One region of the Mycobacterium shinjukuense genome, then DNA from elsewhere that is predicted to be linked to it. Evidence: riboswitches for the same ligand, from Rfam matches in the RefSeq annotation. Region 1 holds a riboswitch; the other holds the start of a gene.
What was found. A riboswitch is a leader RNA that binds a small molecule or an ion and turns the genes downstream of it on or off. The one in region 1 is predicted to bind thiamine pyrophosphate.

Region 1 (15,613 bases):
TCGCCTGGCTGGGCACCGCCACCGCGACCGCGGACCCCACCGGCACATCGGCAGATATCGACACGCTGGCCGCGTCGCTATCGAAGGGCTACGGGCTCAACAACTGCACCCCCCAGACGATCACCAACGGTGAATTAGCCGTGCTTTCTTGCGGGCACAGCCCCGACTCGGCCGGACCCGTGCAAGGCAAGTACATCCTTTTCGCCAACGCCGACGATTTGAAAGGCTCCTTCAAAGCCAGCATCAAAGACGAGACCCTGACCGCTTGTGGGGACAGCGGCCAATCGCCGACCACATGGCGTCAGGGCAGTTCCGGCGCCACCGCCGGGCAGGTGGCCTGCGGGACCTATCAGGGTGCCGCCGAGATCATCTGGACCACCGACGCCAAGAACGTCCTGAGCTACATCCGCGCAGCCAACAACGACGTCGACGCCCTCTACCGGTGGTGGCGGACCAACGGCTGACGCTTCCCGGCCCGCATCGTCGCCGGGCTGGGGCTCAATTGCCCAGCTCCTCAGCGGGCCGCTTCCCGGCCCGCATCGTCGCCGGGCTGGGGCTCAATTGCCCAGCTCCTCAGCGGGCCGCTTCCCGGCCCGCATCGTCGCCGGGCTGGAGGCTTGCGCCCAAAAGCGTTTGGGGATACGCCCGGCCCGGCGCGCCAGATACCCCGCGGTGACGGCGGCGGCCATCGCAGCCGCCATCACCGGCGGGTCGGCGGCCCTCGTCACCGCGCTGGCCAACAGCACGGCATCACAGCCCAACTCCATCGCCAGCGCAGCGTCGCTGGCGGTGCCGATGCCCGCGTCCAACACCACCGGCACGCCGGCACGAGCGACGATCATCTCGATGTTGTGCGGGTTGCTGATCCCCAGGCCCGTGCCGATCGGTGAGCCCAGCGGCATCACCGCGGCGCACCCGGCGTCCTCCAGCCGGCGGGCCAGCGCCGGGTCGTCGTTGGTGTACGGCAGCACGACGAACCCATCGTCCACCAATTGCTCTGCCGCCCTGACCAATTCGACCGCATCGGGTAGCAGCGTGCGTTCGTCGGCGATCACCTCCAGCTTGACCCAGTCGGTGTTCAGCGCCTCCCGAGCCAGTTGCGCGGTCAGCACTGCCTCGGCCGCGCTGCGGCAACCGGCGGTATTGGGCAGCGGTGTGATGCCCAGCCGGTTGAGCAGATCCAGTAGTCCGGTTCCGCCGTCGGCGTCGACCCGGCGAATCGCCACCGTGGTCAGCTCGGTACCCGAAGCGATCAACGCCTCCTCCAGCACCCTCAGGTTGCTCGCTCCGCCGGTGCCCATGATCAGCCGCGAGCTGAAGCTGCGGTCGGCGATGGTCAGCTTCGACTCAACCACCCTGCACCGCCGTCACCACCTCGAGTCGGGCACCTTCGGAAAGCCTTGTCGCCCAGCCAGATCGTGGCAGCACCGAGTCGTCCAGTGCCACCGCAATGCCCCGGTCCGGGAAACCCAGCGACGCCAGCAGCCCGGCCACGGTGGTCTGTTCGTCGACCTGGACCCGTTGCTCGTTGACCACCACGATCATCGGTGCGCTCCGACCGGAACAAGTTCGGACACAATCTGTTCGGCGGTCCACGGCGCCAACAGGAAACCCGATCGGCCGTGCCCGGCGGCCACCAGGGTCCGAGCGTCCAGACGCCGCACGATGGGCAGGTTGTCGGGCGTCATCGGGCGCAGCCCGGCGGCGCACTCAGCCAGCTCGTACTCGCCCAACGCAGGCAGCACCGCGCACGCGTCGTCGAGCAGGTCGCGCACCCCGGAGACGACCGGGGCGATGTCGCGGCCGTGTTCGTACTGGGTGGCACCCACTACCACACCGTCGGGTCGGGGCACCAGATAAACCTGTCGCCCGTGCACCCGGGCACGAATTACCCGCTGCGGCAACGGCAGACACCCTTTGCGCCAGCGCAGCCGCAGCACCTCGCCCTTCACCGGGCGCACCGGCAGGCCGGGCCACAGGGCGGGGGCGTCAACGCCGTTGGCGATCACCACCGCGTCGCCGTGCGCGTCGGACAGGTCGGTCACCGGCGCCGCCCATCGGACCCCAAGCCGTTCGCACTCCCGGCTGAGCGCGTCCAACACGGCGCGGTTGTCCACCGCCAGTTCGGTCGGCGCCCGGAAGCCGTGCCGGATACCTTGTGCCAGCAGGGGTTCGACGTCTCGAGCGGCCGACTCCCAGATCACCGGGTGGCCCTGCGCGGACAACCAGTCCGCGACGGTACGCAGGTCCGCGACATCGGCCCGGTCGACGGCCACCACCAGCGACTCGCGCGCGGTGATCACCCGCGGACCCAGCCCGTCGGTAAAGCCGCCCTCGCGCCACAGCCGCAGGGATTCCACGCCCAGCCGCAACAGCCGTTCCTCACCGGGCCAGCCCTCGCTGTGCGGGGTCAGCATGCCGGCGGCAACCCAGGACGCGCCCCGCTCGCCGCTGCGGTGCACCCGCACCGACCAGCCGGCTTGCGCCGCCCGGCGGGCCACCGACAACCCGATGACGCCGCCGCCGATGACGGCCAGCGTGTTGGGCATCCCTTGCTCCCTTCGCCGGCATGATCCGGATCAGGTTCAACGGTAAGGGCAGGCGCGCCCACTCTCAGCCCCCGTTCCCGGGACTCCCGTGTGTCTTCAGCGTCCACGCTAGCGCGCTAACGTCGCGGTGTGCACGGTTCTGTTTCCCGGCTGGCAGCGGCCAGGCTGTATCTGTGCACCGACGCCCGCCGGGAACGCGGTGATCTGGCCGAGTTCGCCGACGCCGCCCTGGCCGGCGGGGTCGACATCATCCAACTGCGGGACAAGGGCTCGCCCGGTGAGCAGCGCTTCGGCCCGCTGGAGGCCCGCGACGAGCTGGCCGCCTGCGAGATCCTCGCCGACGCGACGCGCCGGCACGGCGCGCTGTTCGCGGTCAACGACCGCGCCGACATCGCCCGCGCGGCCGGCGCCGACGTGCTGCACCTGGGTCAGCGTGACCTGCCGTGGCGGGTGGCACGCGAGATCGTCGGGCCGGGCGTGCTGATCGGCCAGTCCACCCACGACCGCGCCCAGGTGGCGGCGGCCGTGACGGGTGACTGCGACTACTTCTGCGTCGGACCCTGTTGGCCCACCCCGACCAAGCCGGGCCGCCCGGCGCCGGGGCTGGACTTGGTCGCCACGGCCGCCGGCCTCGCCGGCGACAAACCGTGGTTTGCCATCGGCGGTATCGACGCGCAGCGGCTGCCGCAGGTGCTGCAGGCCGGCGCCCGCCGAATCGTGGTGGTGCGCGCGATCACGGCGGCCGGCGACCCGCGGGCGGCCGCCCAGCGGCTCAGGACGGCGCTTGCAGCAGCGTGCTGATCCGGTGGCTCAACCGCGACGGCCGCTGATCCGCGTCGCCCGGCATGCACCAGACGAACACTCCCGCCTCGATCTCCACGGTCCGCGGCAGGCCCCGACGCCGTTCGTCGGCGTGGCTCAGCGGCACCGTCGCCGGCGCCGTGCGCAGCCGTCGCCAGCTGGCGGCGAACCCCGGATGCAGCGGCAACTCGGCGACCTCGACCTCGGCGACCCAGCGCAGCTCGGTGCTTTCCCGGTTGGGCACGGTGTCCAGCAACTCACCGGCGTCGGCGACCACCGTGGTATAGGTCCACTGCCGACCGCCGCGCCCGGAAACCTCGGCGGTGACCACCGAGGCGCGCACCGTAAAACGCTCGGCGGCCAGACCGGCCTCCTCGCACGCTTCGCGCACCGCCGTCTGCTCTGGGGTCTCGTGGCTGTCGCGGGCGCCCCCGGGCAAACCCCAGGTGCCGCCCTGATGGCTCCAGGCCGCCCGGTGCTGCAGTAACACCGCGGGCGTGCCGTCCTGCCGCGGGGCCCGAAGCAGCAGTCCGGCGGCACCGTATTTGCCCCAATAGTGCACGCCGCCCTCGGAGACCACCCATCCGTCGCCGTCGCCCCGCACGAATTCAGGATATGCAGGCCCAGCCCAAGGTTATCTGCCAAGCCTCCCCCCATCGATCGGGACATGCTCTTAGAATTCGCTTATAGAGGTTGGCAAGTTGGCCGAAAGATGAGGACGGCGCAAACGTGACGGTTGAGCTGGCGCATCCGTCGACCGAGCCGCTGGGATCGGGTTTACCCGGCGAACCGGCCCATCCCCGCTGGTGGTTCATCTCGACGACGCCCGGCCGCATCCTGACCATCGGCATCGTGCTGGCCTCCCTGGGCGTTGCCAGCGCGTTCGCCACCTCGACCACCATCACCCACCGTCAACAGGTGTTGACCACCGTGCTCAGGGACACCGAGCCGCTGTCGTTCGCGGCCGGACAGCTCTACACCGCGCTGTCGGTGGCCGACGCCGCGGCGGCTACCGCATTCATCGCCCCGACCGAACCGAGCGCCGTGCGGCTGCGCTACGAGCAGGCCATCACCGCTGCCGCGGTGGCCGTCACCCGGGCGTCCAGCGGGCTGACCGACGAATCGTTGGTGCCGTTGCTGGGCCGGATCAACGCCGAATTGGCGGTCTACACCGGGTTGGTGGAGATCGCGCGGACCAACAACCGGGCGGGTAACCCGGTGGGGTCGTCATACCTGTCGGAGGCCTCCGGGCTGATGCAGTCGACGATCCTGCCCGACGCGCAGCGGCTCTACCAGGCCACCTCCGCCCGGGTGGACACCGAGACCACGGCCTCCACCCAGATCCCGGCTCCGGTGATCCTCGTCGTCGCCACCACCGTCGTCTTCGGCGCGTTCGCGCACCGCTGGCTCGCCCAACGGACCCGACGACGCATCAACCCCGGTCTGGTCGTGGGCGCGCTGGCCATCACCGTGATGGTGGTGTGGGTCGGGATCGCGTTGACCATTTCGACGACCGCAAGTCGCAGCGCCAAAGACACCGCGGCCGAGTCGCTCAAGACCATCACCAACCTGGCGATCACCGCTCAGCAGGCACGGGCCGACGAGACGCTGTCGCTGATCCGCCGCGGCGACGAGGAGGTCCGCAAGCAGTCCTTCCATCAACGCATCGCAACCATGCACCAACAACTCGACGCGTACATGTCCCGCCACGACGCCGTTGACAAACCCGACCTGCAGGGCGCCGGCCAGCTGCTGGTCCGCTGGCAGCACGCCAACGACCGGATCAACTCGTACATGTCGGTGGGCAACTATCGCGCCGCCACCCAGGTTGCGCTGGGTAAGGGCGCCGACGACGCCACCCCAGCGTTCGACCAGCTCGACGCGGCGCTGACCAAGGTGATGGAGCAGAGCCGTAACCGGCTGCGCAACGACATCCTCAACGCGCACCGCGGACTGGCCGGCGCCCAGGTGGGCGGCGTGGTGCTCAGCCTGGGTGCGGCCATCGCGGTCGCCCTCGGCCTGTGGCCGCGGCTGAAAGAGTATCGATGATGCGGCGCCGAGTGCGACGCTGGTCCGCCGTCCTGGTGACGGCGATCGCGCTCGCCGGGTGCGGGCACCCCGAGCCGCTGAAAACGGAAGTGACGCCGACGCTGCCGAGGCCCACCCCGGTCGGTATGGAGGAAATGCCGGTGCAGCCCCCGCTGCCGCCGGACCCGACCAGCCAGGACTGCAACCCGACGGCCAGCCTGCGCCCGTTCGCCGACAGGGCCGAAGCCGATGCCGCGGTGGCATACATCCGCGACCGCGGCCGGCTCATCGTCGGGCTCGACATCGGCAGCAACCTGTTCAGCTTCCGCGACCCGATCACTGGGGAGATCACCGGCTTCGACGTCGACATCGCCGGCGAGGTGGCGCGCGACATCTTCGGCGACCCGTCGCACGTCGAGTACCGGATCTTGTCGGCCGCCGAACGCATCACCGCGCTGCAGCTGTCACAGGTTGACATCGTGGTCAAGACCATGACCATCACCTGCGAGCGCCGCAAGCTGGTGAACTTCTCCACCGTGTATCTGGACGCCAACCAGCGCATCCTCGCTCCGCGTGACTCGGCGATCGCCAACGTGTCCGACCTGTCCGGCAAGCGAGTCTGCGTGGCGCGGGGCACCACGTCGCTGCGTCGGGTCCGCGAGATCGCGCCGCCGCCGATAGTCGTGTCGGTGGTGAACTGGGCCGACTGCCTGGTCGCGCTGCAGCAGCGTCAGATCGACGCCATCAGCACCGACGACTCCATCCTGGCCGGGCTGGTGGAGGAGGACCCCTACGTACACATCGTGGGGCCGAACATGGCCACCCAGCCGTACGGCATCGGGATCAACCTGGACAACACCGGGCTGGTGAGGTTCGTCAACGGCACACTGGAACGCATCCGCGGCGACGGCACCTGGAACGCGTTGTACCGCAAGTGGTTGACGGTTCTGGGCCCGGCGCCCCTCCCGCCCCAGCCGAGGTACGTGGACTGATGGGCAAGCCCACGCCGAAAGCGTCGCAGGCCGAATGCTCGGGCCCCGAGGACGGCCCCGGCACCCAGCCGGCGGAGGCGCAGACGACGACGGCGGCGACCAACCGGGCCGAGGCCACCCAGGCGGTCTTCCGCCCCGATTTCGAGGACGACGAGTTCCCGTTTGTCTCCATAGGCACCAAGGGTGGCGAGCCGCCAGAGGCGCTGACGACCGCTACCCGAGTGCTGCAGCCGGTCCGACGGCTGGCTGGCGGTTTGGTGGAGATCCCGCGGGTGCCGGACATCGATCCGCTGCAAGCCCTGATGACCGACCCGGTGGTTCCGGAGTCCAAGCGGTTCTGCTGGAACTGTGGACGACCGGTCGGCCGGTCCGGGTCGGAAGCGGCGGCGACCTCGGAGGGCTGGTGCCCCTACTGCGGCAGTCCCTACTCGTTCCTGCCGCAGCTGAGTCCCGGTGACGTCATCGCCGGCCAGTACGAGGTCAAGGGCTGCATCGCGCACGGCGGGCTGGGCTGGGTCTACCTCGCCCTGGACCACAACGTCAACGACCGCCCGGTGGTGCTCAAGGGCCTGGTGCACTCCGGTGACGCCGAGGCGCAGGCGATCGCGATGGCCGAACGGCAATTTCTGGCCGAGGTGGTGCACCCGGCGATCGTGCAGATCTTCAACTTTGTCGAGCACACCGACCGGCACGGGGATCCGGTCGGCTACATCGTGATGGAGTACGTCGGCGGGAAATCGCTCAAACGGGGCCGCAAAAACGGGAAAGCCGAAAAACTGCCGGTCGCGGAGGCGATCGCCTACCTGCTGGAAATCCTGCCCGCGCTGGGCTACCTGCACTCGATGGGCCTGGTCTACAACGACCTGAAGCCGGAGAACATCATGCTCACCGAGGAGCAGCTCAAGCTGATCGACCTGGGTGCGGTGTCGCGGATCAACTCGTTCGGCTACCTCTACGGCACCCCCGGCTTCCAGGCGCCGGAGATCGTGCGAACCGGCCCGACGGTGGCCACCGACATCTACACCGTGGGCCGCACGCTGGCGGCCCTCACCCTGAACCTGCCTACCCGCGACGGTCGCTACGTGGACGGGCTGCCCGACGACGACCCGGTGCTGACCACCTACGACTCCTACGGCCGGTTGCTACGCCGGGCGACCGACCCCGATCCCCGTCGACGGTTCACCAGCGCCGAAGAGATGTCCGGACAGCTGCTGGGGGTGTTGCGGGAAGTGGTCGCCCAGGATACCGGGGTGCCGCGGCCCGGGCTGTCCACGATTTTCAGCCCCAGCCGCTCGACGTTCGGGGTGGATCTGCTGGTGGCACACACCGACGTGTACTTGGACGGCAAGGTGCACTCGGAGAAGCTGACCGCCAAGGAGATCGTGACCGCGTTGTCGGTGCCGCTGGTCGATCCGACCGACGTGGCCGCCCCGGTGCTGCAGGCCACCGTGCTCTCGCAGCCGGTGCAGACGCTGGACTCGCTGCGCGCGGCCCGCCACGGCGCGCTCGACGCCGACGGTGTCGACCTGTCGGAGTCCATCGAGCTGCCGCTGATGGAGGTGCGCGCGCTGCTGGATCTGGGTGATGTCGCCAAGGCCACCCGCAAGCTCGACGATCTCGCCGAGCGGGTGGGATGGCGCTGGCGTTTGGTCTGGTACCGCGCCGTGGCCGAGCTGCTGACCGGTGACTTCGACTCGGCCACCAAGGATTTCACCGAGGTGTTGGACACCTTCCCCGGCGAGCTGGCGCCCAAGCTGGCGCTGGCCGCCACCGCCGAGCTGGCCGGCGCCACCGACGAGCACAAGTTCTACCAGACGGTGTGGCGCACCAACGATGGCGTGATCTCGGCGGCCTTCGGGCTGGCCAGAAGCCAGTCCGCCCAAGGCGATCGGGTCGGGGCGGTGCGGACGCTCGACGAAGTGCCGCCGACCTCCAGGCATTTCACCACCGCACGACTGACCAGTGCGGTGACCTTGCTGTCCGGCCGGTCGACCAGCGAAATCACCGAGGAGCAGATCCGTGACGCCGCCCGCCGAGTGGAGGCGCTGCCGCCCACCGAACCGCGTGTGCTACAGATCCGCGCGCTGGTGCTCGGCGGCGCGATGGACTGGCTGAAAGATAACAAGGCCAGCACCAACCACATCCTCGGTTTCCCGTTCACCGATCACGGGCTGCGGCTCGGTGTGGAGGCGTCGCTGCGTAGTTTGGCCCGGGTGGCGCCCACCCAGCGGCACCGCTACACGTTGGTGGACATGGCCAACAAGGTGCGGCCCACCAGCACGTTCTAGCTGGCGCCGGGTGTGAATCGCACGACGCGACACGCCGGCGGGCCGTCGTGTGGTTCACGCTCGACGATACCCACCCAGCACACTCACGCAGTCGCGGGCGATGACCAGTTCCTCGTTGGTCGGCACCACCAGCACGGTGATCGGTGAGTCGTCCGTGGAAATCCGGCGCACGCCGTCGGACTCGCCGTCGGACGCGGCGAGGTTCCGGTCCTCGTCGAACCGGATTCCCAGTTCGGCCATCCCGGTCAACGCGTCCCGGCGCACCGCCGGGTCGTGTTCGCCGATCCCCGCGGTGAAGCTCACCACGTCGGTGTGGCCCAACACGGCCAGGTAGCCGCCGAGGTACCTGCGCAACCGGTGAATGAACACGTCGTAGGCCAATTGCGCTGCTGGGTCGCCTGATTCGATCATCGCGCGAAGCCGCCGGAAGTCACGCTCGCCGGCCAGGCCCAACACCCCGGACCGTTGATTGAGCATCGCCTCGATATCGTCCACGCCCATCTTGGCGGTGCGCCACAGGTAGCCGATGACGCCCGGGTCCAGGTCGCCGCTGCGGGTCCCCATCACCAAACCCTCCAGCGGGGTCAGGCCCATCGACGTGTCGACCGGCCGGCCGGCGGCGATCGCCGACGCCGACGCGCCGTTACCCAGATGCAGCACAATCTGATTCAGGCCATCGCGCGGCCGGCCCAGGAACGCGGCGGCCCGCTCGCTGACGTAGCGGTGCGAGCAGCCGTGAAAGCCGTACCGGCGGATCCGCCAGGTCTGGGCCAGCTCCCGGTCGATGGCGTAGGTGGCCGCCGCCGGCGGCAGGTCGTGGAAGAAGGCGGTGTCGAACACCGCGATGTGCGCGACGTCGGGTAGCAGTCTGCGCGCCACCCTGATGCCCAGCACCGCGGGCGGATTGTGCAGCGGGGCCAGCGCGGACAGCCGCTCGAGCTTGCCGATCACCGTGTCGTCCAGCGGTGTCGGCTGATGAAATTCCATGCCGCCGTGGACCACCCGATGCCCGACCGCGACCAGCCCGCAGGCCTGCAGGTCGATCCCGTCGGTGGCCAGCATGTCGAAGGCGCGCCGCAGCGCCTGCTCGTGGTCGGCCACCGCCGACCACGGCTCCCCGATCCGCTCGACATTTCCGGCGGCCCGCGCGACGCCGGAGTCGGCGTCGACGAGCTGGAACTTCAGCGACGACGAGCCGGAGTTGATCACCAGCACGGCGTTATTCATGGCTGCCCTGCGCCTGAATGGCGGTGATGGCAACGGTGTTGACGATGTCTTCCACCAGCGCACCCCGGGACAGGTCATTCACCGGCTTGCGCAAGCCTTGTAACACCGGGCCGATCGCAATCGCCCCGGCGGAGCGTTGCACCGCCTTGTAGGTGTTGTTGCCGGTGTTGAGGTCGGGGAAGATCAGCACCGTGGCCCGGCCGGCTACCGGCGAATCACCCAGCTTGGCGACCGCCACCGAGGGCTCGACCGCGGCGTCGTATTGGATGGGGCCCTCCACCGGCAGCTGCGGATCCCGCGAACGCACCAATTCGGTTGCCGCCCTGACCTTGTCCACGTCGGCTCCGGTCCCGGAAACGCCGGTGGAGTAGGACAGCATGGCCACTCGGGGTTCGATGCCGAACTGTGCGGCGGTGCGCGCCGAACAGATGGCGATATCGGCGAGCTGTTCCGGTTTCGGGTTGGGGATGATCGCGCAGTCGCCGTATACCAGCACCCGATCCGGCAGGCACATCAGGAAAACGCTGGACACCGTGGAAACGCCCGCAACGGTCCTGATGATCTCCAGCGCCGGACGCACCGTGTGTGCCGTGCTGTGAGCAGCACCGGACACCATGCCGTCGACATGGGAATTGTAGACCAGCATGGTGCCGAAATACGTGGCGTCGTGCATGATTTCGCGGGCCTGTTCGACGGTGACGCCCCTTGCCTTGCGTAACTGGGCATACTGGTCCGCGAAGCGGTTCAGCAGTTCGCTGGTGCGTGGGTCGGTGACCGTGGCGCCGTCCAGGTCGACACCGAGTTCGGCCGCGCGCGAACGGACTTGGCCTTCGTCGCCCAGGATCGTCAGGTCCGCGATGCCGCGCTGCAGCAGGCGCCCGGCGGATGCCAGGATGCGGTCATCATCGCCTTCGGGTAAGACGATGTGTTGGCGATCCGAGCGCGCCCGCTGCTGCAGCCGATGGGTGAACATCTGCGGGGTGGTGACGGTGGGGATCGGGATCGCCAGCTGCGCCAACAGGTCGGCGATGTCGACGTGGCGCTCCATCAGGTCCAGCGCGGTGTCGATCTTGCGATGCGAGGCGGCCGTCACCCGGCCGCGGGCCGCGGCGGCCGCGCTGGCGGTGTCGAAGGTCCCCAACGCGGTGGTGATGATGGGCAGCCGCAACCGCAGACCCGACACCAGGGCGGCGATCGACGGATGCAGCTCGAACCCGCCATTGAGGACCAGGCATGACAGCGACGGAAACCCTTGCGCCGCATGGGCGCTGGTGACGGCGAGCACCACGTCGGAACGGTCGCCCGGGGCGATCACCGCCATGCCGTCGCGCAGCCGCTCCAGCACGTGGTCGGCGGTCATCCCGGCGACCAGCACGTCCATCACCTCGCGCCCCGCCAGCGCGACGTCCCCGCTGACCACGGTGCCGTGCACGGCCGCGGTGAGCTCGGCCACCGTCGGCGCGCACAGCAGCGGTTCCTCGGGCAGCACGTAGCCGCGAGGGGTGAATGTCCGCAGCGCCTCGGTCGTGGCGGCCATCTGCGCGGGCGCGCAGCGATTGGCTACTACTGCCGCGACGTGCGCCCGCTGGGCGGACAGCTCCGCCAAACAAATCGCAACGACGCTGGCGACCTGATCGGGGGTGCGGTCCTTGGCACGCACCGTCAGCAGCACCGGCGCGCCGAGGTTGACCGCGATCCGGGCGTTGACCGAAAGCTCCGCTGGGCTGGTTACGTCGGTGTAGTCGCTGCCGACGATCACCACGGCGTCACACCCCTGCGCCATCGCGTGATAGGCCTCGACGATGCTGGCGATCGCGGCGTCGCCGTCGTCGTGCAGCTGCTGATAGGTCACCCCAACGCAGCGCCGGTAGGGCAGCCCCGCGGTGGCGTGCTCCAGCAGCAGCTCCAGGATGTAGTCCCGGTCGTTGCCACCAGATGTCCGCGTGATCGGCCGGAACACACCGACTTTGGCCACCGTCGCGGTCAACCGGTGCAGGATCCCCAGCGCGATCGTCGACTTGCCGGTCTCCGCCTCCGGCGCGGTGATGTAGATGCTGGACGGGGGCACGTCAGCCCAGCCGCCGCAGCCGCGGCGCGAGATCCTTTTCGAAGAGCTCCAGGAAGCGGCGCTGGTCATGTCCGGGTGCGTGGAACACCAGGTGGTTGAGGCCCCACGTCACATACTGGCCCACCGCTTCCACGGCTTCGTCGGGGTCGCAGGCCACAATCCAGCGCTTGGCGATCTGCTCGATCGGCAGCGCGTCGGCGGCCCGCTCCATTTCGATCGGATCGTCGATACTGTGCTTCTGCTCAGCGGTCAGCGACAGCGGCGCCCAGAACCGGGTGTTGTTCAGGGCCAGCTCGGGGTCGGGGTCGTAGGAGATCTTGATCTCGATCATCTTGTCGATGTCGTTGACGGATCGGCCGGCGGCCGCGGCGCCGTCGCGGACCGCGGGCAGCAACTTCTCGGTGTACAGCTCCGCGCCCTTGCCGGACGTGCAGATGAAGCCGTCGCCGGCGCGTCCGGCGTATTTGGCCACCGCCGGCCCGCCCGCGGCGATGTAGACCGGCACGCCGCCCTCGGGCACGTCGTAGATCGAGGCACCCTTGAGCCGGTAGTACTCTCCGTCGAAGTCCACCCGATCGCCGCGCCACAGCTCCCGCATCAGCCGCACCGATTCGCGCAGCCGGGCGAACCGTTCCTTGAACTCCGGCCAGGCACCCTGGTAGCCGGTGGCGATCTCGTTGAGCGCCTCTCCGGTGCCCACTCCGAGGAAGACGCGGTTGGGATATAGGCAACCCATGGTGGCGAAGGCCTGGGCAATCACGGCAGGGTTGTACCGGAAAGTCGGGGTCAGCACCGAGGTGCCCAGCAGCAGCCGCTTGGTCCGTTCGCCGACGGCGGTCATCCAGGACAGCGAAAACGGGGCATGCCCGCCCCGGTGCCGCCACGGCTGGAAATGGTCACTGACGGTGGCGCTGTCCATGCCGTGGGCTTCGGCGGCGACGGCCAGTTCGACGAGCTCGCGCGGTGCGAATTGTTCTGCAGATGCCTTGTAACCCAGCTTCAGTTCAGCCACCCGTCTTTTCTACTCCTATCCGAGGGTCACGGACCCGCGCGCCCGGCTTCGCCGCGCTCGCGATCGCTCCGGCGCTCACGGTCGCGACCCGCCGCGCCCGGCTTCGCCGCGCTCGCGATCGCTCCTACACTCGCGGGCATGGCTGAGCTGGTTCGGGTCACCGACAGGGTGCATCTGGCCCGCGGGCACGCGGTCAACTGGGTGCTGGTCACCGACCACACCGGCGTCATGCTGATCGACGCCGGCTACCCCGGCGACCGCCAGGAGGTGCTGGCCTCGCTGCGCGCGCTGGGCCATGAACCCGGCGACGTGCGGGCCATCCTGCTGACCCACGCGCACATCGACCACCTGGGCTCGGCGATCTGGTTCGCCCGCGAGCACGGCACGCCGGTGTATTGCCATGCGGACGAGGTGGGCCACGCCAAACGCGAATACCTGGAGCAGGCGTCGATCCTCGATGTGGCGCTGCGCAGTTGGCGGCCCCGCACGGCGGCGTGGGGCATTCAGCTGCTTCGCCGCGGCGGCCTGACCCGCAGCGGCATCCCCACCGCCCAGCCGCTGACCACCGAGGTAGCCGCTGGGCTACCCGGTCGCCCGCTGGCCATTTTCACCCCGGGACACACTAGTGGGCATAGCTCGTATCTGGTCGATGGTGTGCTGGCCAGCGGCGACGCGCTGATCACCGGCCATCCGATGTTGCGGAACCGAGGGCCGCAACTGCTGCCGAGGGTGTTCAACCACCACCAACAACAGTGCATCCGCAGTCTTGGTGCGCTATCCCTGCTGGAAACCGAGGTCCTGGCCCCTGGCCACGGCGACCTGTGGTGTGGACCAATTCGCCAGGCCACCGAAGAAGCAATCGCACGAACCGAGCGCTGAATCATTGAGCCGGATCGCCCGCAGCGGCTCCAGTTTGACGAACACGCCTGTTTAAGCCGGAAATCCAACCGCGAATTACCGCAGCCGTCGACTCTCTCGACGTGGTGATCATTTCGAAATGATCTCCCGCAACCTCAACAAGAGTATGTGAGACCGTGTCGGCAACCGTTGGCCATGAATTGACCCGTTCCGCGCCAACGCTTTGGAAATCACCTATTCCGTCTTTCGCCACGATGTTAAGAACCGGAACCGCTGCTGCACTTGGTTTCCATGCGCGAAAGATGGAGGCATAAGCGGCCGCGGCGGTGAGTCGGGTTGTATTTACCTGGTTTAATGTCCTGGCGACTTGGATCACCTTCCGGGAAAGGTAGCGTCCAGTTTCGTTGATGCCGAACCCGCGATCCACGGTCGTGCCTGCGAGCTGACTTGGCAGATAGGTGTCGATCAGTGCAACGCCAAGAGGCCTCCTCTGGTATTTTTCAGCAAGGTGGCAGCTCAGGGCGTAGGCCAACACTCCACCCGAAGAATAACCAGCGAGCACAAGGTGTTCGCTGTTGCCTAGCCCATCAAGGATTGACCGAGACAGGCTTTCAAGAACAACATCGGCATCGCGCGGCAGCGCGTCGTCCGGATCGAACCCGGGAAGCGGAAGTGAATAGATCGAATGCGAACCCGCCAACGCATTCGCCAGGTCTCTATATTCATGTATATCGGATAGAACGGTCAGAGTGGGGATGCAAACCACAATCACGTTCGATGAACCATCCGCCAGGCAACTGACGTCTTTCAGGTCGTTGTTCCGAACTGGTATTGTCATGCGCTCTCGCATTTTCGACGCTAGCGCAACAATCCTCCAGCCGTCCTCGTCGAACCCCGAGTCGCAAGTCTGGAGAAATAGGTCCGCGAGCGCATCGATCCCGCCCTCCGGTTGCTCCGCTACCGCGGGGGCGGGGCGGGCGGTGCCGTCTAGGTGTGAAAGGAGGTGCCGGGCCAGCTCGGTGGGGGTGGGGTGGTCGAACACGGCCGTGGTCGGTAGCGTGGCACCGGTGACGGCTTTGAGCCGGTTGCGTAATTCGACTGCGCTTAGTGAATTTAGTCCCGCATCGGTAAACGCCTCAACGGAATCCACATCAGCGGCATCACCTCGACCCAGCACCGCCGCGGTGTGCTCACATACCATTTGGATCGTTACGGCAAGCCGCTGGTCGGCGGACAAGCCGGCTAGCCGGTCGGCAAATGCGGAATGGACCAAGGCGGCGGTACCGGTGCGCATGTGGGTGGTTGAGCCGGGATCTTCTACCGCCAAGGGTGATTCATTCTCGGCAGGGGTCTGCTCGGCGGCGAGGTCGCTAACCGGTCGAGCGGGCGCTAGCCAGAACTTTTGATGCTGAAAGGCATAGGTCGGCAATTCCACCCGCTTGGCGTTGAGTCCGGCAAATACCGCAACCCAATCCAGGCCCGCACCCCAGACGAAGGCATGGGCCGCCGCTGCGGTGACGCTGGCCGGTTCGGGACGGTCTTTGCGCAGCGTTGGCACCAATGCGATCTGGGCGTCGGCCAGTGTCTCCTCGATCAACGACGTCAGGCCACCACTGGGTCCGACTTCGATGAAACGATTGGCGCCGGCGCAGTTGGCATAACGAACACTGTCGGCGAACCGCACCGCCGCCCGGATATGCCCAGCCCAGTAATCGGTTGAGGCGAAGTCATCGGCCACCAACTGCCCGGTGACGTTGGAAATGACCCCGATGCTGGGTCGGCCGGCGGTC
Region 2 (15,613 bases), 510 kb from region 1:
GATCGCCTACCACGGCACCACCCTGGGCGCGTTGGCGATCACCGGTCTGCCGGGGTATAAGGCCCCGTTTGAGCCGGTGGCGCCGGGCGGCTTCCGGGTGCCCAACACGAACTTCTATCGCGCCCCGTTTCACACCGACGTCACCGAATTTGGGCGGTGGGCCGCCGACCGGATCGCCGAGGCGATCGAGTTCGAGGGGCCCGACACCGTCGCCGCGGTGTTTGTGGAGCCGGTGCAGAACGCGGGCGGTCCCATCCCGCCGCCGCCGGGCTATTTCGCGCGGGTGCGCGAGATCTGCGACTTCTACGACGTGCTGCTGGTGTCCGACGAGGTGATCTGCGCGTTCGGCCGGATCGGGTCGATGTTCGCCTGCAATGACATCGGGGACGTCGGCTACCTGCCCGACATGATCACCTGCGCCAAGGGCCTGACGTCGGGCTACTGTCCGCTGGGCGCGATGATCGCCAGCGACCGGTTGTTCGAGCCGTTCAACGACGGCAAAACCATGTTCCCGCACGGCTACACCTTCGGCGGTCATCCGGTGTCGGCGGCCGTGGCACTGGCCAACCTCGACATCTTCGAGCGCGAGGGCCTCAACGACCACGTCAAGCGGAATTCCCCCGCGCTGCGGGCCACCCTGGAGAAGTTGTACGACCTGCCCATCGTCGGCGATGTCCGCGGCGAGGGTTACTTCTTCGGCATCGAACTGGTCAAGGACCGGGCGACCAAGCAAACCTTCACCGACGCGGAACGCGCGGCGCTGCTGGGCCGGCTGTCCGCGGCGCTGTTGGACGCCGGGCTGTACTGCCGCACCGACGACCGCGGCGATTCCGTCATCCAGCTGGCTCCGCCGCTGATCAGCGGTCAAGACGAGTTCGACACCATCGAGTCCATCCTGCGCGGCGTGCTCGGCGAGGTCAGCATGTAGGGGCAACCGCAGGCATCCCTAACCCGCCGAACACCACACCGCGACGCTGACCAGCACAGACCCAGCCCCCACAACCGGCAGACCGTCACCACGCCGACCCCAACCGGTTAACTGCCACGGAAGGGTCTTACACCACCACGTAGGCCTTGCCCCGGTCGCGCTGTCACCATAATGTGACTGGCACAACGGGTTCCGGGTATGCGTCGGCGTGCGTCGCCGTCGGGTGTGCAGGCCGCGATCGCCGAGTCCAACGCCGGGTTGAGTTGGTCGGAGGTGTGCGATGTCGTTTGTGATGGTGGCACCGCAGTGGGTGGCGGCGACGGCCTCGGATGTGACCCGGATCGGGTCGGCGGTCAGCGCGGCCAATGCGGCCGCGGCGGCTCCGACCACCGGGCTGCTGGCCGCCGGCGCCGATGAGGTGTCGGCGGCGATCGCGGCGCTGTTCGGCGCGCACGGGCGGGCCTATCAGGCGGTGAGCGGCCAGGTGTCGGCTTTTCATGCGCAGTTTGTGTCTGCGTTGACCGCGGCGGCGGACTCGTATGCCGCCGCCGAGGCGGTCAACGCCTCGGCGGCCCAAAGCCTGGAGCAGGACCTGCTGGCGCTGATCAATGCGCCCACCCAGACGCTGTTGGGGCGTCCGCTGATCGGTGATGGCGCCGATGCGACCACCCCCGGCGGCAACGGTGGGGAGGGCGGCCTCTTGTACGGCAACGGCGGCAACGGCGCACTCGGTGACCCGGGGCAGGCCGGTGGTAACGGGGGTGCGGCCGGGCTGATCGGCCATGGCGGGGCCGGCGGGGCCGGCGGGGCGGGGGCGCCCGGTGGCGCCGGCGGGGCCGGGGGCTGGTTGTTCGGCAACGGCGGACCCGGCGGGCCCGGCGGCGCTGGCGTGGCCAGCGGCGGCATTGGTGTCGCGGGTGGTCCCGGTGGGTTGGGCGGGGCCGGCGGCGGCGCCGGGCTGTGGGGCACCGGCGGCGCCGGCGGTGCCGGCGGTGTCGGCGGGGAGGGCGGTATCGGCGGTACGGGTGGTCTCGGCGGCCATGGCGGGGCCGGCGGGGCAGGCGGCTGGTTGTTCGGCAACGGCGGGCCTGGCGGGGCCGGCGCCGGCGGCGGGATCGGCGGGGGCGGCGGGGCCGGCGGGGCCGGCGGGTCCGGCGGGGCCGGGGGTGACGCCAGGCTGATCGGGACCGGCGGGGCCGGCGGGGCCGGCGGGGCCGGAGGAGGTGCCGGCGGAGACGCCGGGGCCGGCGGTCATGGTGGCAGCGGCGGGCTGCTGTATGGCAACGGCGGGGACGGCGGAACCGGCGGAACGGGCGGGCCCGCCGCGTCCGCTGGGGACGGTGGCGCCGGCGGTCGCGGCGGCAAAGCCTGGCTGATCGGCCACGGCGGCGCCGGCGGCGCCGGCGGCGTAGGTGGGGACGGTGGTGTTGGCGGAAACGGCGGAATCGGCGGGGACGGCGGTGAGGCCGGGCTGGTGTACGGTGACGGCGGCGCTGGCGGCGCCGGCGGCAATGGTGGTTTATCTGTCATTTTGGGCGCCGCTAGCGGCGACGGCGGGGCCGGCGGCCGTGGCGGCAATGCCATCGGGCTGATTGGCAGCGGCGGGGCCGGCGGGCCCGGCGGGGTCGGCGGCAAGGGCGAGGACAGTGGCGTCGGCGGCGACGGCGGGGACGGCGGCAATGGCGGTCACGGCGGGGTGCTGTTCGGTCATGGCGGGACCGGCGGCAAGGGCGGCGGCGGCGGAGTAGGCACACTAGGAGCCGGCGGCAAGGGCGGTGCCGGCGGTCATGGCGGTAACGCCATTGGGCTGGTCGGCGACGGCGGAGATGGCGGGGATGGCGGCGCCGGCGCGTCTGGGACCCCCACTGGTGCCGGCGGGCCAGGCGGCAGCGGCGGCAGCGGGGGGCAGCTGTTCGGCATCCCGGGCACGCCCGGAACGCCCGGCTGATAACAGCCCGCGCCGTGCACACCACCCACGTCCTGCGCTAGCGTCCAGTGCAACTCCGCCGCGCTGCTGGCCACCTGGAGAAGTTGCACGACCTGCCCATCGTCGGCGATGTCCGCGGCGAGGGCCACTCCTTCGGCATCGAGCCGGTCAAGGACCGGGCGACTACGCACAGCTTCACCGGCTCCGAGCGCCAGGCACGGCTGGGCCGGCTGTCCGCGGCGCTGTTGGACGCCGGGCTGTACTGCCGCACCGACGACCGCGGCGATTCCGTCATCCAGCTGGCTCCACCGCTGATCAGCGGTCAAGACGAGTTCGACACCATCGAGTCCATCCTGCGCGGCGTGCTCGGCGAGGTCAGCATGTAGGGGCAACCGCAGGCACGGCTGCGCTGGATTCCCTTGGTCTGGTGGGGGTCTTGATCAGCGCCCCGGTGGTCAGCCAACTGCTCGGCTGCACCCCGCTCGGACCGCAGCGAAACCTTCGCCGTGAACCTGCCGGTGGTGGGGCAGGTGGGGGTAGGGCGGTCTGGCCGCACCCCCGACGTGGGCAGATAGCACGTTTCGTCGGGGGATATAGGTGCACTTTGCATGATTTTGCTGCCGGTTTGGCGATTGTGTCGTCGACGCGGTCGCGATATCACCAAAATGTCACTGGTACAGCGGGTTTCGGGTATGGGTTGGCGTGCGTCGTCGTTGAGCGTGCAGGCCGGCGATCGCCGGAGTCCACCGCCGGGTTGGTTGGTCGGAGGTGTGTGATGTCATTTGTGACTGTCGCGCCGCAGTGGGTGGCGGCGACGGCCTCGGATGTGGCGCGGATCGGGTCGGCGCTCAGTGCGGCCAACGCGGCCGCGGCGGCCGAGACCACCGGGGTGCTGGCCGCGGGCGCCGATGAGGTGTCGGCGGCGATCGCGGCGCTGTTCGGCGCGCACGGACAGGCCTATCAGGCGCTCAGCGCCCAGATGTCGGCTTTTCATGCGCAGTTCGGACGAGCGTTGACCGCGGCGGCGGACTCGTATTCGGCCGCCGAGGCGGTCAACGCCTCGGCGGCCCAAAGCCTGGAGCAGGACCTGCTGGCGCTGATCAACGCGCCCACCCTGGCGCTGTTGGGGCGTCCGCTGATCGGTGACGGCGCCGATGCGACCACCCCCGGCGGCAACGGTGGGGCGGGCGGCCTCTTGTACGGCAACGGCGGCAACGGCGCGGCCGGTGCGGCCGGGCAGGCCGGTGGTAACGGGGGTGCGGCCGGGCTGATCGGCCATGGCGGGGCCGGCGGGGCCGGCGGGGCGGGGGCGCCCGGGGGTGCTGGCGGGGCCGGGGGGTGGCTGTTTGGCAACGGCGGGCCCGGCGGGACCGGCGGGGCCGGCGTCGCCTTCGGCGGTCCTGCTGGCGCGGGTGGGGTCGGCGGGCTGGGCGGGGCCGGCGGCGGCGCGGGGCTCTGGGGCACCGGCGGCGCCGGCGGCCGGCGGAAAGGCGGCACCGGCGCGCTCGGCCAGTCCGGCGGGGCCGGCGGTCACGGTGGGGCCGGCGGGGCCGGCGGTTGGTTGTTCGGCAACGGCGGGGACGGCGGGGCCGGCGGGACCGGCGGGGACAGCGGCGGCGGGACCGGCGTGGCTGGTGGTGCCGGTGGCGCCGGTGGGGCCGGAGGTGAGGCCAGACTGATCGGGGCCGGCGGAGCCGGCGGGGCCGGCGGAACGGGTGTGCCCGGGGATTCCGGTGGGGCCGGCGGGACCGGCGGGACCGGTGCGACCGGTGGGCTGCTGTACGGCAACGGCGGAGCCGGCGGGCACGGCGGGGCCGGCGGCAACGCCGGCGCCTTCCCCGGTGGGGATGGCGGGGCCGGCGGTGGCGGTGGCAAAGCCTGGCTGTTCGGCACCGGTGGGGCCGGCGGGGCCGGCGGCGCGGCTGCAGTCGGTTTCAAAGGCGGACTGGGCGGGATCGGTGGTGCCGGCGGTGACGCCGGGCTGTTGTACGGCGACGGCGGCGCTGGCGGCGCCGGTGGTATTGGCGGTCTTGCTCTTGGTGGGCCCGGTGGGAACGGCGGCGGCGGCGGACGCGGCGGCATTGGTGGGCTCATCGGCAACGGCGGGGCCGGCGGAAACGGCGGAAACGGCGGAACCCCCGTCGCTCCGGCTGGGTCTGGTGGATCCGGTGGCGCCGGCGGTGACGGCGGCGCCGCCAGGCTGATCGGCAGCGGCGGGGCTGGCGGGGCTGGCGGGACCGGTGCCAAGGGCGGGTCCGGCGGAGCCGGTGGCAACGGCGGCAACGGCGGCAACGGCGGTCAGGGTGGGGCGCTGTTCGGAAACGGTGGAGCCGGCGGCGCCGCCAACGCCGGCGGACCCGGCACCGGAACCGCCGGCGGCGGTAAGGGCGGTGCCGGCGGTCATGGCGGCAACGCCGTCGGGTTGATCGGCAACGGGGGCAACGGCGGCGACGGCGGCAAGGGCGGGGCCGGCACCCCCGTGGGCACCGGTGGGGGCGGCGGCAGCGGCGGCGGCCGCGGGCTGCTGTCCGGTGCCCCCGGCGCGCCCGGAACGCCGGGCTGACACCGCTTGCCCGGCCGTGCGCGCCGCGCCCGCGCTGCGCTAGCGTGGGTGGTGCCCGGCGACGATGCGAATCGCGGCGCGATTCGAGCAGGAGCCGGGCAATCGAATACCGTCCAACCAATTCACGCGGGAGCGCGCGCCGAGCGTGCTGAGAGGACGGCTGGGGCCGTCGACCGTCTGAACCTGACCGGGTAATGCCGGCGTAGGGAGATGACCATGACCGTGACCGTTCAACCGTCGGTGACCACCGGCCCGATCGCCGGCAGCGCCAAGATCTACCGCGAGCTCGACGGATTCCCCGGCCTGCGGGTGCCGTTTCGGCGGGTGCGGCTGTCCACCGGGGATCACTTCGACCTGTATGACACCTCCGGGCCCTACACCGAGGCGGGCGCGGTGATCGACCTGACCGCCGGGCTGCCACCCCGGCCCGGGGTGGTCCGCGATCGGGGCACCCAGCTGCAGCGGGCCCGCGCCGGGGAGATCACCGCCGAGATGGCGTTCATCGCCGCCCGCGAGGGCCTGCCCGCCGAGCTGGTGCGCGACGAGGTGGCCCGCGGGCGCGCGGTGATCCCGGCCAACCACCACCATCCCGAGAGCGAGCCGATGATCATCGGCAAGGCGTTTGCGGTCAAGGTCAACGCCAACATCGGCAACTCGGCGGTGACGTCCTCGATCGCCGAGGAGGTCGACAAGATGGTGTGGGCCACCCGCTGGGGGGCCGACACCGTGATGGACCTGTCCACCGGCCGCGACATCCACCAGACCCGGGAATGGATCCTGCGCAACTCGCCGGTGCCGGTGGGCACGGTGCCGATCTATCAGGCGCTGGAGAAGGTCAAGGGGGATCCGGCCAAGCTGTCCTGGGAGATTTACCGCGACACCGTGATCGAGCAGTGCGAGCAGGGCGTGGACTACATGACGGTGCACGCCGGGGTGCTGCTGCGGTATGTGCCGCTGACCGCCAAACGGGTCACCGGCATCGTGTCCCGCGGGGGGTCGATCATGGCCGCGTGGTGTTTGGCCCATCATCGGGAGTCGTTTCTGTACACCCACTTTGAGGAGCTGGCCGACATCTTCGCCCGCTACGACGTCACCTTCTCCCTCGGTGATGGGCTGCGGCCGGGGTCGATCGCCGATGCCAACGACGCCGCGCAGTTCGCCGAGCTGCGCACCCTGGGCGAGCTGACCAGGATCGCCAAAGCCCGCGGCGCCCAGGTGATGATCGAGGGCCCCGGGCACATCCCGATGCACAAGATCGTCGAAAACGTGCGCCTGGAAGAGCAGCTGTGCCAAGAGGCCCCGTTTTACACGCTGGGCCCGCTGGCCACCGACATCGCCCCGGCCTATGACCACATCACCTCGGCGATCGGGGCGGCCATCATCGCCGCGGCCGGCACCGCGATGCTGTGCTATGTCACCCCCAAGGAGCACCTCGGGCTGCCCGACCGCAAGGACGTCAAGGACGGGGTGATCGCCTACAAGATCGCCGCGCACTCCGCGGATTTGGCCAAGGGTCATCCCCGCGCGCAGCAGCGCGACGACGCGCTGTCCACGGCGCGGTTCGAGTTCCGCTGGAACGACCAGTTCGCGCTGGCGTTGGACCCCGACACCGCGCGGGAATTCCACGACGAAACCCTGCCCGCCGAGCCGGCCAAGACCGCGCACTTCTGCTCGATGTGCGGGCCCAAGTTCTGCTCCATGCGCATCACCCAGGATGTCCGCGACTACGCCGCCGCGCATGGACTCGACAGCCAGGAAGCGATCGAAGCGGCCATGGCCGAAAAGTCCCGCGAGTTCGCCGAGCACGGCAGCCGGGTGTATCTGCCGATCACCCCGTGACGTTGCTGCCGCTACCGCCGCCGGGTACCACCCCGTTGCGGGTGCTGACCATCGCCGGATCGGACTCCGGGGGTGGCGCCGGCATCCAGGCCGACCTGCGCACCATGGCGCTGCTGGGGGTGCATGCCTGCGTGGCGGTCACCGCGGTGACCGTGCAGAACACGGTGGGCGTCAAGGGTATTCAGGCGATGCCCGACGATGTGGTGGCCGGCCAGATCGAGGCGGTGGTCACCGACATCGGCATCCAGGCCGCCAAGACCGGGATGCTCGCCTCGGCCAGCATCGTCGCCACCGTGGCCGCCACCTGGCGCCGACTCGACCTGAGCGTGCCGCTGGTCGTCGACCCGGTGTGCGCATCCATGCACGGAGATGCGCTGCTGCCGGCCGCCGCCCTGGAAACCCTGCGCACCCACCTGTTTCCGTTGGCCACCCTGGTCACACCCAACCTCGACGAGGTGGCCCAACTGGTCGGCATCGACGTGGTGAACGCCGACTCGCAGCGCGCGGCGGCCACCGCCCTGCACGCGCTGGGCCCGCGGTGGGTGCTGGTCAAGGGTGGACACCTGCGCTCCTCGGACACCAGCCGCGACCTGCTCTATGACGGTGCCGACTGCTACGAGTTCGACGCGCCGCGGCTGCCCACCGGCAACGACCACGGCGGCGGGGACACGCTGGCCTCGGCGGTGGCCTGCGCGCTGGCGCACGGGTTCAGCGTGCCCGACGCGGTCGGCTTCGGGAAACGGTGGGTGACCCAATGCCTGCGCGCCGGCTATCCGTTGGGCCACGGCCACGGCCCCGTCTCCCCGTTGTTCCGGCTGTGATGAACCTCGATGAGATCGCGGGCATCGCCCACCGGCCAGCCGGGGCTCCCCAAGGGGTGGTGGTGCTCACCCACGGCGCCGGTGGCAGCCGGGAATCCCCCCTGTTGCACCAGGTTTGCCACGAGTGGGCGCGGCACGGCTGGCTGGCCGTGCGATACAACCTGCCCTACCGCCGGCGCCGGCCCACCGGACCACCGTCCGGCTCGGGGGATACCGACCGTGCCGGCATCGTCGAGGCGATCCGACTGTGCCGCGGCCTTGCCGACGGCCCGCTGATCGCCGGCGGCCACTCCTACGGCGGCCGCCAAACCTCCATGGTGGTGGGCGCCGGCCAGGCCGCGGTGAACGTGCTGACCCTGTTCTGCTATCCGGTCCATCCGCCCGGTAAGCCGCAGCGGCCCCGCACCGAGCACCTACCCGACATCACGGTGCCCACGGTGTTCACCCACGCCACCTCCGATCCCTTCGGCACAATCGCCGAGCTACGCGCCGCCGCGGCGCTGATTCCCGCGCCCACCCAGATCGTCGAAATCACCGGCGCCCGACACGACTTGGACTCGAAGACCCTCGACGTCGCCGGCCTGGCGGTCGCGGCGGCGTTGCAGCTGATTCGCAGCCAAACAGCGTGACCCGCATCAGCTTTCGCACACACGCCTGGGCGTACGCCGAATCCTGCGGGCTCACCATCCGCCCCAGATCGACCACCAACGCCATCGCGGCGTGCACCAAAAACCGCGCCTGGGCGATCCCGGCCGTTGCCGTGGGATGGCTGCTAGTCACCGGTTTTTTGGTGGTCTGGGTGCACAACGGTCACAGCCAGGACCGGGTTGCCTAAAACGGTGGTGGCTCCTCGGGGGGTGCGGGCCCGGGTGGCGGCGGTTGTGGTGCGGGTTTGCCCGCTGCGCGCGCCGCAAGGGCTTGGCGGTTGAGTCGGCGTTGGGCGGCGATGTAGGCGGCGCGGTTGTCGGCGCGACTACGGCGACGCGTGGGCATCGCGGTGGCCCGGTCGGTGCACCGGTCGGTCGGTGCCGGGCTCGGCGCGGGCAGGTGTCCGGTGGGCACGCACAAGCTGGGAAACAGCAGCGCGCTGCCCGGGGTGGTCACATAGGTGTGTCCGGACGGCGAGGTCCAGATCACCGTGCCGTCGGGCAGCTGCTGGTCACCCCAGCCCCAGAACGTCTTGAGCAAATGATGAAGACGGCACAGGCATTTCAGGTTGCAGGCGTGGGTGGCCCCGCCGTCGCCGTAAGGAATGGTGTGATCGAGGTCGCAGTGCAGCGCCGGGCGATCGCACCCGGGGAACCGGCAGCTCAGATCCCGGCAGCGGACGAAGTCGGCCAACGCTTTCGAGGGGGTGTAGCCAGGCTCGGCCGGTGCCTCGCCCGGATGCGTCAGCGGCTGCAGCCGCGCCGTGGCGGCCAGCTCGGCGATCAGCTCGGCGGGGATGAGCGCATTGCCGCCCAGCAGCGCACCCGGGTTCGCGGCGGTGCCGTCGAGGCTGGCCCGCTCCGCGACCACGTGGATCACCACCGGCCACGGCGCCGCCGCCGTGGCGGGGCAGTCCGGGCGCCCGCATCGGCAACCCAACCGGTCGGCCCCGGCGGCCAATGCCCCCAGCGCGTCGGCGCGGCGCTGGTTGGCGGTGCGCGGGTCCTCGGCACACACCGTGGCCGCCAACGCCGCCAACCGGGCATCCACCACCTGCGCGTCGGTGCTGACCAGCCTGCCGAACACCTCCGCTAAACCGTCGCCGGTGTCCCAGATCGACAATTCCCGATCCGCGCGCCGCTCCCGGCGCCGGCGCACCGCATCGCGATCGGCCCGCTCCACCACCCGGTCGACGTAGGCGGCCAGCCGGGCGCGGGTCAGCGACGGCCACCGGCGCACCTTGACCGCCAGTTCGGCGTCGACGCCGGCCAGGATGTCCTCGTCGGTGATCAACTCGGTGCGATACACGATCGTCTGAAACATCGAAAAGCTGATGTCGCCGGCCAGCAGCGCCGCGCCCACCCGGGGCAGCCGCATCCGCAGCGCGCGCGCATAGTGCAGATGGCTGGCCGCCAACCCGTGACTGATCCGCAACGCCGCGGCCACCTCCGCGGTCACCGCGTCCCAGGTGTCGGTCACCCAGGTCTCGCGTTCCCCGCGCTGGCGCAGCCGCAGCACATCCAGCTGCCCGATCGCGATCAGCCGCTGCCCGGCCGCCCGGTTCTCCGCCCGCCACGCCGCGCACATCCGCTCCACCAGCGCGGCAGCGGAGCCGTCCGAACTATCGAACATGTGTTCGAGTATAGCGCAGCACTCCGACACCCGCCAGCCCTGACGATCGGCAGCCCGCACTACCAACCCCGCCGTCACCGGCCGGCAGCTCGGCGATGTCCGCGGCGAGAGATACGTCGACAGCATCGACACCATCGAGTCCACCCTGCGCAGCGTGCTCGGAAGTCGGCAGCCAGGCCAGCCGGGAGCCCACCGGGGCCCACCTCGACAAATTCATAACTTCCGTCACACCAGTAACAGCGCGCCGACCTGCAATCGCCCGGCCGATCACCTAGTCTGCACACACGATGCCCCTCTTACGGTCCGCCCTCCGCGCCGCATCATGCCTGGCCGCAGCGGCTCTCATGGTCGCTGTGCCGCCCGCCGACGCCGAGCCCAACGCGGAGGCCAATGCCGCCCCCGGAAACTGCCCGTACAAGGTGTCCACGCCGCCCGCGGTGGACTCCTCGGAGGTGCCCACCGCCGGGGAACCCCCGCTGCCGCTGGCGGTCCCCGCCACCCCGGTCGGCGGCACCGCGCTGGGCGGTTGCGGCATCATCACGGCACCCAACACCCCACCGGTGCCGGGCGACGTCTCCGCCGAGGCCTGGCTGGTGGCCGACCTGGACAGCGGCGCCGTCATCGCCGCCCGCGATCCGCACGGCCGGCACCGCCCGGCCAGCGTCATCAAGGTGCTGGTCGCGATGGCCGCCATCAACACGCTCAATCTCAACAAGTCGGTCGCCGGAACCGGGGACGACGCGGCCGTCGAGGGCACCAAGGTCGGCGTGGACGCCGACGGCAGCTACACCGTCAACCAGCTGCTGCACGGCCTGATGATGCATTCCGGCAACGATGCCGCCCACGCGCTGGCCGTCCAGCTGGGCGGCATGCAGGCCGCGCTGGAGAAGATCAACCTGCTGGCCGCCAAGCTGGGCGGGCGGGATACCCGGGTGGCGACACCGTCGGGGCTGGACGGGCCCGGCATGAGCACCTCGGCCTACGACATCGCCCTGTTCTACCGATACGCCTGGCAGAACCCCACCTTCGCCGACATCGTCGCGACCCGCACCTTCGACTTTCCCGGCCACGGCGACCATCCCGGTTACCAGCTGGAGAACGACAACCAGCTGCTCTACCGGTACCCGGGCGCGCTCGGCGGCAAGACCGGCTACACCGACGATGCCGGCCAGACCTTCGTGGGGGCGGCCAACCGCAACGGCCGGCGGCTGATGGCCGTGCTGCTGCACGGCACCCGCCAGCCCATCGCCCCATGGGAACAGGCCGCGCATCTGCTGGACTACGGGTTCAGCACGCCCCAGGGCACCCAGGTCGGCGCTCTGGTCGAACCCGACCCCTCGCTGATGTCCGCCGGGCGGGACGCTCCCCGGCAGGCCGACGACGCCCGGGCGGCCGGGCTGATGTCGTCCGCCGACGCGCTGCCGGTGCGGGTGGGGGTGGCCGTGATCGGCACCATCATCGTGTTCGGATTGATCATGGTGGCACGCTCGATGAACGGCCGGCCGCAACACTAGACTCGGCGAAATGACTGCGCTGTATGAAGACGCCGGCCTAACACTGGATGAGCACGGAATCACCATCCGGCGCTACTACTTTCCGCTGGGCGGGCACAAGCGGATCGCCTACACCGACATCCGTGGCGTCAAGACCGAGCCGATGAGCTGGCTTTCCGGCAAGGGCCGGTTCTGGGGGGCGTCCGACCCGCGCTACTGGTTCCCGCTCGACGTGCGCCGAGGCAGCAAGAACACGCTGCTGATTCTCGACGTCGGCGCCCGGGTGCGGCCGTGCATCACCCCCGAGGATCCCGACCGCGTCCTCGAATTGCTGCGATCGCGGACACAGGTCAACTGACCGGATCGTCGCCGCGGGGACTTCTGGTCGGGCTCACCGCGGCCAGCGTCGGCGTCCTCTACGGCTATGACCTGTCCACCATCGCGGGCGCGCTGCTGTTCCTCAGCGAGGAATTCGGACTCACCACCCGGCAGCAGGAACTGCTGACCACGACGGCGGTGATCGGCCAGATCGCCGGGGCGCTCACCGGCGGGGTCCTGGCCAACGCGATCGGGCGGAAAAGGTCGATGGTGCTCATCCTGGCCTGCTACGTGGCGTTCGCGGTGCTGGCGGCGGCGGCCGTGGCGGTGCCGATGTTGGTGGTGGCGCGGCTGTTGATGGGGGTGACGATCGGGGTGTCGGTGGTGGTGGTCCCGGTGTATGTGGCCGAGTCGGCGCCGGCCGCGGTGCGCGGGTCGTTGCTGACCGCCTACCAGGTGGCGACGATCAGCGGCATCATCGTCGGCTACCTGGTCGGCTATCTGCTGGCCGGGTCGCAGGGCTGGCGCGCGATGCTGGGACTGGCCGCCGTGCCCGCCACACTGCTGCTGCCGTTGGTGCTGCGCATGCCCGATACCGCCCGCTGGTACCTGTTCAAGGGCCGGGCCGACGACGCGCGCCGCGCGCTGCTGCGGGTCCAGCCGGAGGCCACCGTGGACACCGAGCTGGCCGACATCGCCGGCGCGCTGGGCGAAGGCAGCGGCGGTGTCGGGGAGATGCTGCGCCGGCCGTATCTGCGGGCCACCCTGTTCGTCGTCGCGCTGGGCTTCCTCGTCCAGATCACCGGGATCAACGCGATCATCTATTACATCCCACGGATCTTTGCGGCCATGGGCTTCGAGGGCTATTTCGCGCTGCTGGCGCTGCCGGCACTGGTGCAGGTCGCCGGCTTGGCGGCGGTGTGTGTCTCGCTGCTGCTGGTCGACCGGCTGGGCCGGCGCCCGATCCTGCTGTCGGGCATCGCGATGATGATCGCCGCCGATGCGGTACTGGTCGCGGTATTCGCCATCGAGTCCGACAGCCGCGCCGCGCTGGTCTCCGGATTCGGCGGTGTGCTGCTGTTCATCATCGGGTTCAGCTTCGGGTTCGGCGCTTTGGTCTGGGTGTACGCCGGCGAGAGCTTCCCGTCGCGGCTGCGGTCGATGGGTTCGAGCGTGATGCTCACCTCGACCCTGACGGCCAACGCGTTGGTCGCCGCCTTCTCGCTGAGCATGTTGCATTTGCTGGGCGGCGCAGGCGTTTTCGCGGTGTTCGGGGTGCTGGCCGTGGTTGCTTTCGCCGTGGTGTACCGGTATGCGCCGGAGACCAAGGGCCGCAAGCTCGAGGAGATCCGCCTGTTCTGGGAGAACGGCGGACGCTGGCCGGATGAGCGGTCCGCGGTCGTGGAGACACCGTGACCCTGCTGTCCGCCGGTGCGGTCGCCATTGACGGACGGCTTTGCCGGCCCGGCTGGGTGCGGACGGCCGGCCGACGGATTCTGGCCTGCGGGGCCGGCGCACCGCCGGCGGTGGCCGACGCCGACTTCCCCGATTCGATCGTGGTGCCCGGCTTTGTCGACATGCACGTGCATGGTGGCGCCGGCGCGTCCTTCTGCGACGCCGACGCGGCCCGCGTCGCCGCGGCGGCGCGGTTTCACCAGCGGCACGGCACCACCACCATGCTGGCCAGCCTGGTCACCGCCGCGCCCGAGCCGCTGCTTTGCGCGGTGCGCGCCCTGACCGAGGCCACCCGGTTGGGCACCGTCGCGGGCATCCATCTGGAGGGACCGTGGCTGAGCCGGGCGCGGTGCGGGGCACACGATCCCGAATGGACCCGGGCCCCGGACCCCGCGGAGATCGACGCGCTGCTCGCCGCCGCCGACGGCACCATCCGGATGGTCACGCTCGCCCCCGAGCTGCCCGGCAGCACCAAAGCGATCCGGCGGCTGCGGGACGCGGGAGTGGTTGTCGCCGTGGGACATACCGACGCCACCTACCAGCAGACCACCCGGGCGCTCGCGCTGGGCGCCTCGGTGGGCACCCACCTGTGCAACGCGATGGCGCCGCTGCACCATCGCGAACCCGGACCCGTGCTGGCGTTGCTGGCCGACCCGCGGGTGACCGTGGAAATCATCGCCGACGGTGTGCACGTCCACCCCGACGTGGTGCGGGCGGTGATTGGCGCCGCTGGGCCGCACCGGGTGGCGCTGGTCACCGACGCGATCGCCGCGGCCGGCCACGGCGACGGCGGCTACCGCCTCGGACCGGTGGAGATCGAGGTCCGGGGCGGGGTGGCGCGGGTGGCCGGCACGTCGACCATCGCCGGTGGCACCGCCACCATGGACCGGCTGTTTCGCGCCGTGGCCGGCGCTGGGGGCTCGCGGACCGATGACGCGCTGCTCGCGGCCGTCCAGATGACCTCGGCGACGCCGGCGCGCGCGCTTGGGCTCGACGGGGTCGGTGCGCTTCGGTCCGGCTACGACGCCAATCTTGTTGTGCTCGACCAGGATCTGCGGGTGAGCGCGGTGATGGCCAACGGTGACTGGCGGGTGCGGGCGGGCGGCTAGCCCCGCAGTCGGCGTCCGCGGGCCAACCGCGGATCTTGCTGCGATGCGGTGGCCGCCCAGGCGGTGGCGAACAAGACCAGATAGCCGGTGACGTTGCCGAACACCATCAATCCCAGCACCGGCCCGAACGCGGCGCCCGCCGGGCTGCGCAGCACCAGTTGCAGGTAGATCGACGCCACCTGCTTGAACAACTCGAATCCGACGGCTGCCATCAACCCGGCCCGCATCGAGGTGACCAGATGCACCGGCGCCCGCGGCAGCCGGGCGATCATCCAGGTGAACAGCAGCCACGACACCAGCAGCGAGATCAGCAGCGAGACACCTCGAAAGATCTCGTCGAACACCGAGAGTCGTGGTATTTCAAGCCATCTCAGCACCGCGGCCATCGGTCTGGCATGACCGAGCGCGGTCAGCGCGATGGTGAGCGTGAGCACCGCGAACGTGCCCACCAAGGCCGCCAGATCCGACGCCTTGGTCCGCAGGTAGCCGGCCGGATCGACCGCCTGGCCCCACATCGCGCTCAGCGCGACGCGCAGGTGCGACATCCAGCCCAGACCCGCCCAGGCCGCGGTGACCAGGCCGATAACCCCGACGGATGCGCGCGCGTTGATCGCCGAGTTCATCAGGTCCACCAGCTGCTGTCCCAAAGCGCCCGACACCGAGGCCCGGATCCGGTCGTGAATCATGTTGAGCACCTGTGGGTTTCGCGACAGCGCGAATCCGGCCACCGCGAAGCCGACCATCAGCAAGGGAAACAGCGCGAAGATCGTGTAGTAGGTGAGGCCGGCGGCGAAGAACCCGCCATTGCGGTCCTGGAAGCGGGTGTGGGCGCGCAGCAGATGGTCGAGCCAGCCGAACCGCGCCCGCAGCCGATCAAGGA

Region 2: linked by a shared signal. The riboswitch ahead of thiC (phosphomethylpyrimidine synthase ThiC) and the one ahead of thiO (glycine oxidase ThiO) in region 1 are both predicted to bind thiamine pyrophosphate.

The regions. Positions count from the first base shown of each region.
Region 1 covers NZ_AP022575.1:3,306,423-3,322,035, forward strand. Annotated here, with positions in the region: gene G6N20_RS15020 (serine/threonine protein kinase) at 1-464, shown strand, start outside; gene thiG (thiazole synthase) at 558-1,355, opposite strand; gene thiS (sulfur carrier protein ThiS) at 1,348-1,545, opposite strand; gene thiO (glycine oxidase ThiO) at 1,542-2,549, opposite strand; TPP riboswitch at 2,540-2,649, opposite strand; gene thiE (thiamine phosphate synthase) at 2,679-3,350, shown strand; gene G6N20_RS15045 (NUDIX hydrolase) at 3,322-3,954, opposite strand; gene glnX (protein kinase G-activating protein GlnX) at 4,080-5,399, shown strand; gene G6N20_RS15055 (glutamate ABC transporter substrate-binding protein) at 5,396-6,370, shown strand; gene G6N20_RS15060 (serine/threonine-protein kinase PknG) at 6,370-8,658, shown strand; gene G6N20_RS15065 (acetate kinase) at 8,713-9,885, opposite strand; gene pta (phosphate acetyltransferase) at 9,878-11,953, opposite strand; gene fgd (glucose-6-phosphate dehydrogenase (coenzyme-F420)) at 11,955-12,965, opposite strand; gene G6N20_RS15080 (MBL fold metallo-hydrolase) at 13,104-13,844, shown strand; partial or broken gene G6N20_RS22280 (type I polyketide synthase) at 13,846-15,613, opposite strand, start outside.
Region 2 covers NZ_AP022575.1:2,797,281-2,812,893, forward strand. Annotated here, with positions in the region: gene G6N20_RS12705 (aspartate aminotransferase family protein) at 1-928, shown strand, start outside; gene G6N20_RS12710 (PE family protein) at 1,209-2,876, shown strand; partial or broken gene G6N20_RS12715 (aspartate aminotransferase family protein) at 2,951-3,241, shown strand; gene G6N20_RS12720 (PE family protein) at 3,631-5,418, shown strand; TPP riboswitch at 5,535-5,644, shown strand; gene thiC (phosphomethylpyrimidine synthase ThiC) at 5,635-7,257, shown strand; gene thiD (bifunctional hydroxymethylpyrimidine kinase/phosphomethylpyrimidine kinase) at 7,254-8,078, shown strand; gene G6N20_RS12735 (alpha/beta hydrolase family protein) at 8,078-8,707, shown strand; gene G6N20_RS12740 (hypothetical protein) at 8,704-8,913, shown strand; gene G6N20_RS12745 (HNH endonuclease signature motif containing protein) at 8,910-10,358, opposite strand; gene G6N20_RS12750 (D-alanyl-D-alanine carboxypeptidase family protein) at 10,646-11,872, shown strand; gene G6N20_RS21300 (PH domain-containing protein) at 11,883-12,209, shown strand; gene G6N20_RS12760 (sugar porter family MFS transporter) at 12,179-13,585, shown strand; gene nagA (N-acetylglucosamine-6-phosphate deacetylase) at 13,582-14,733, shown strand; gene yhjD (inner membrane protein YhjD) at 14,730-15,613, opposite strand, start outside.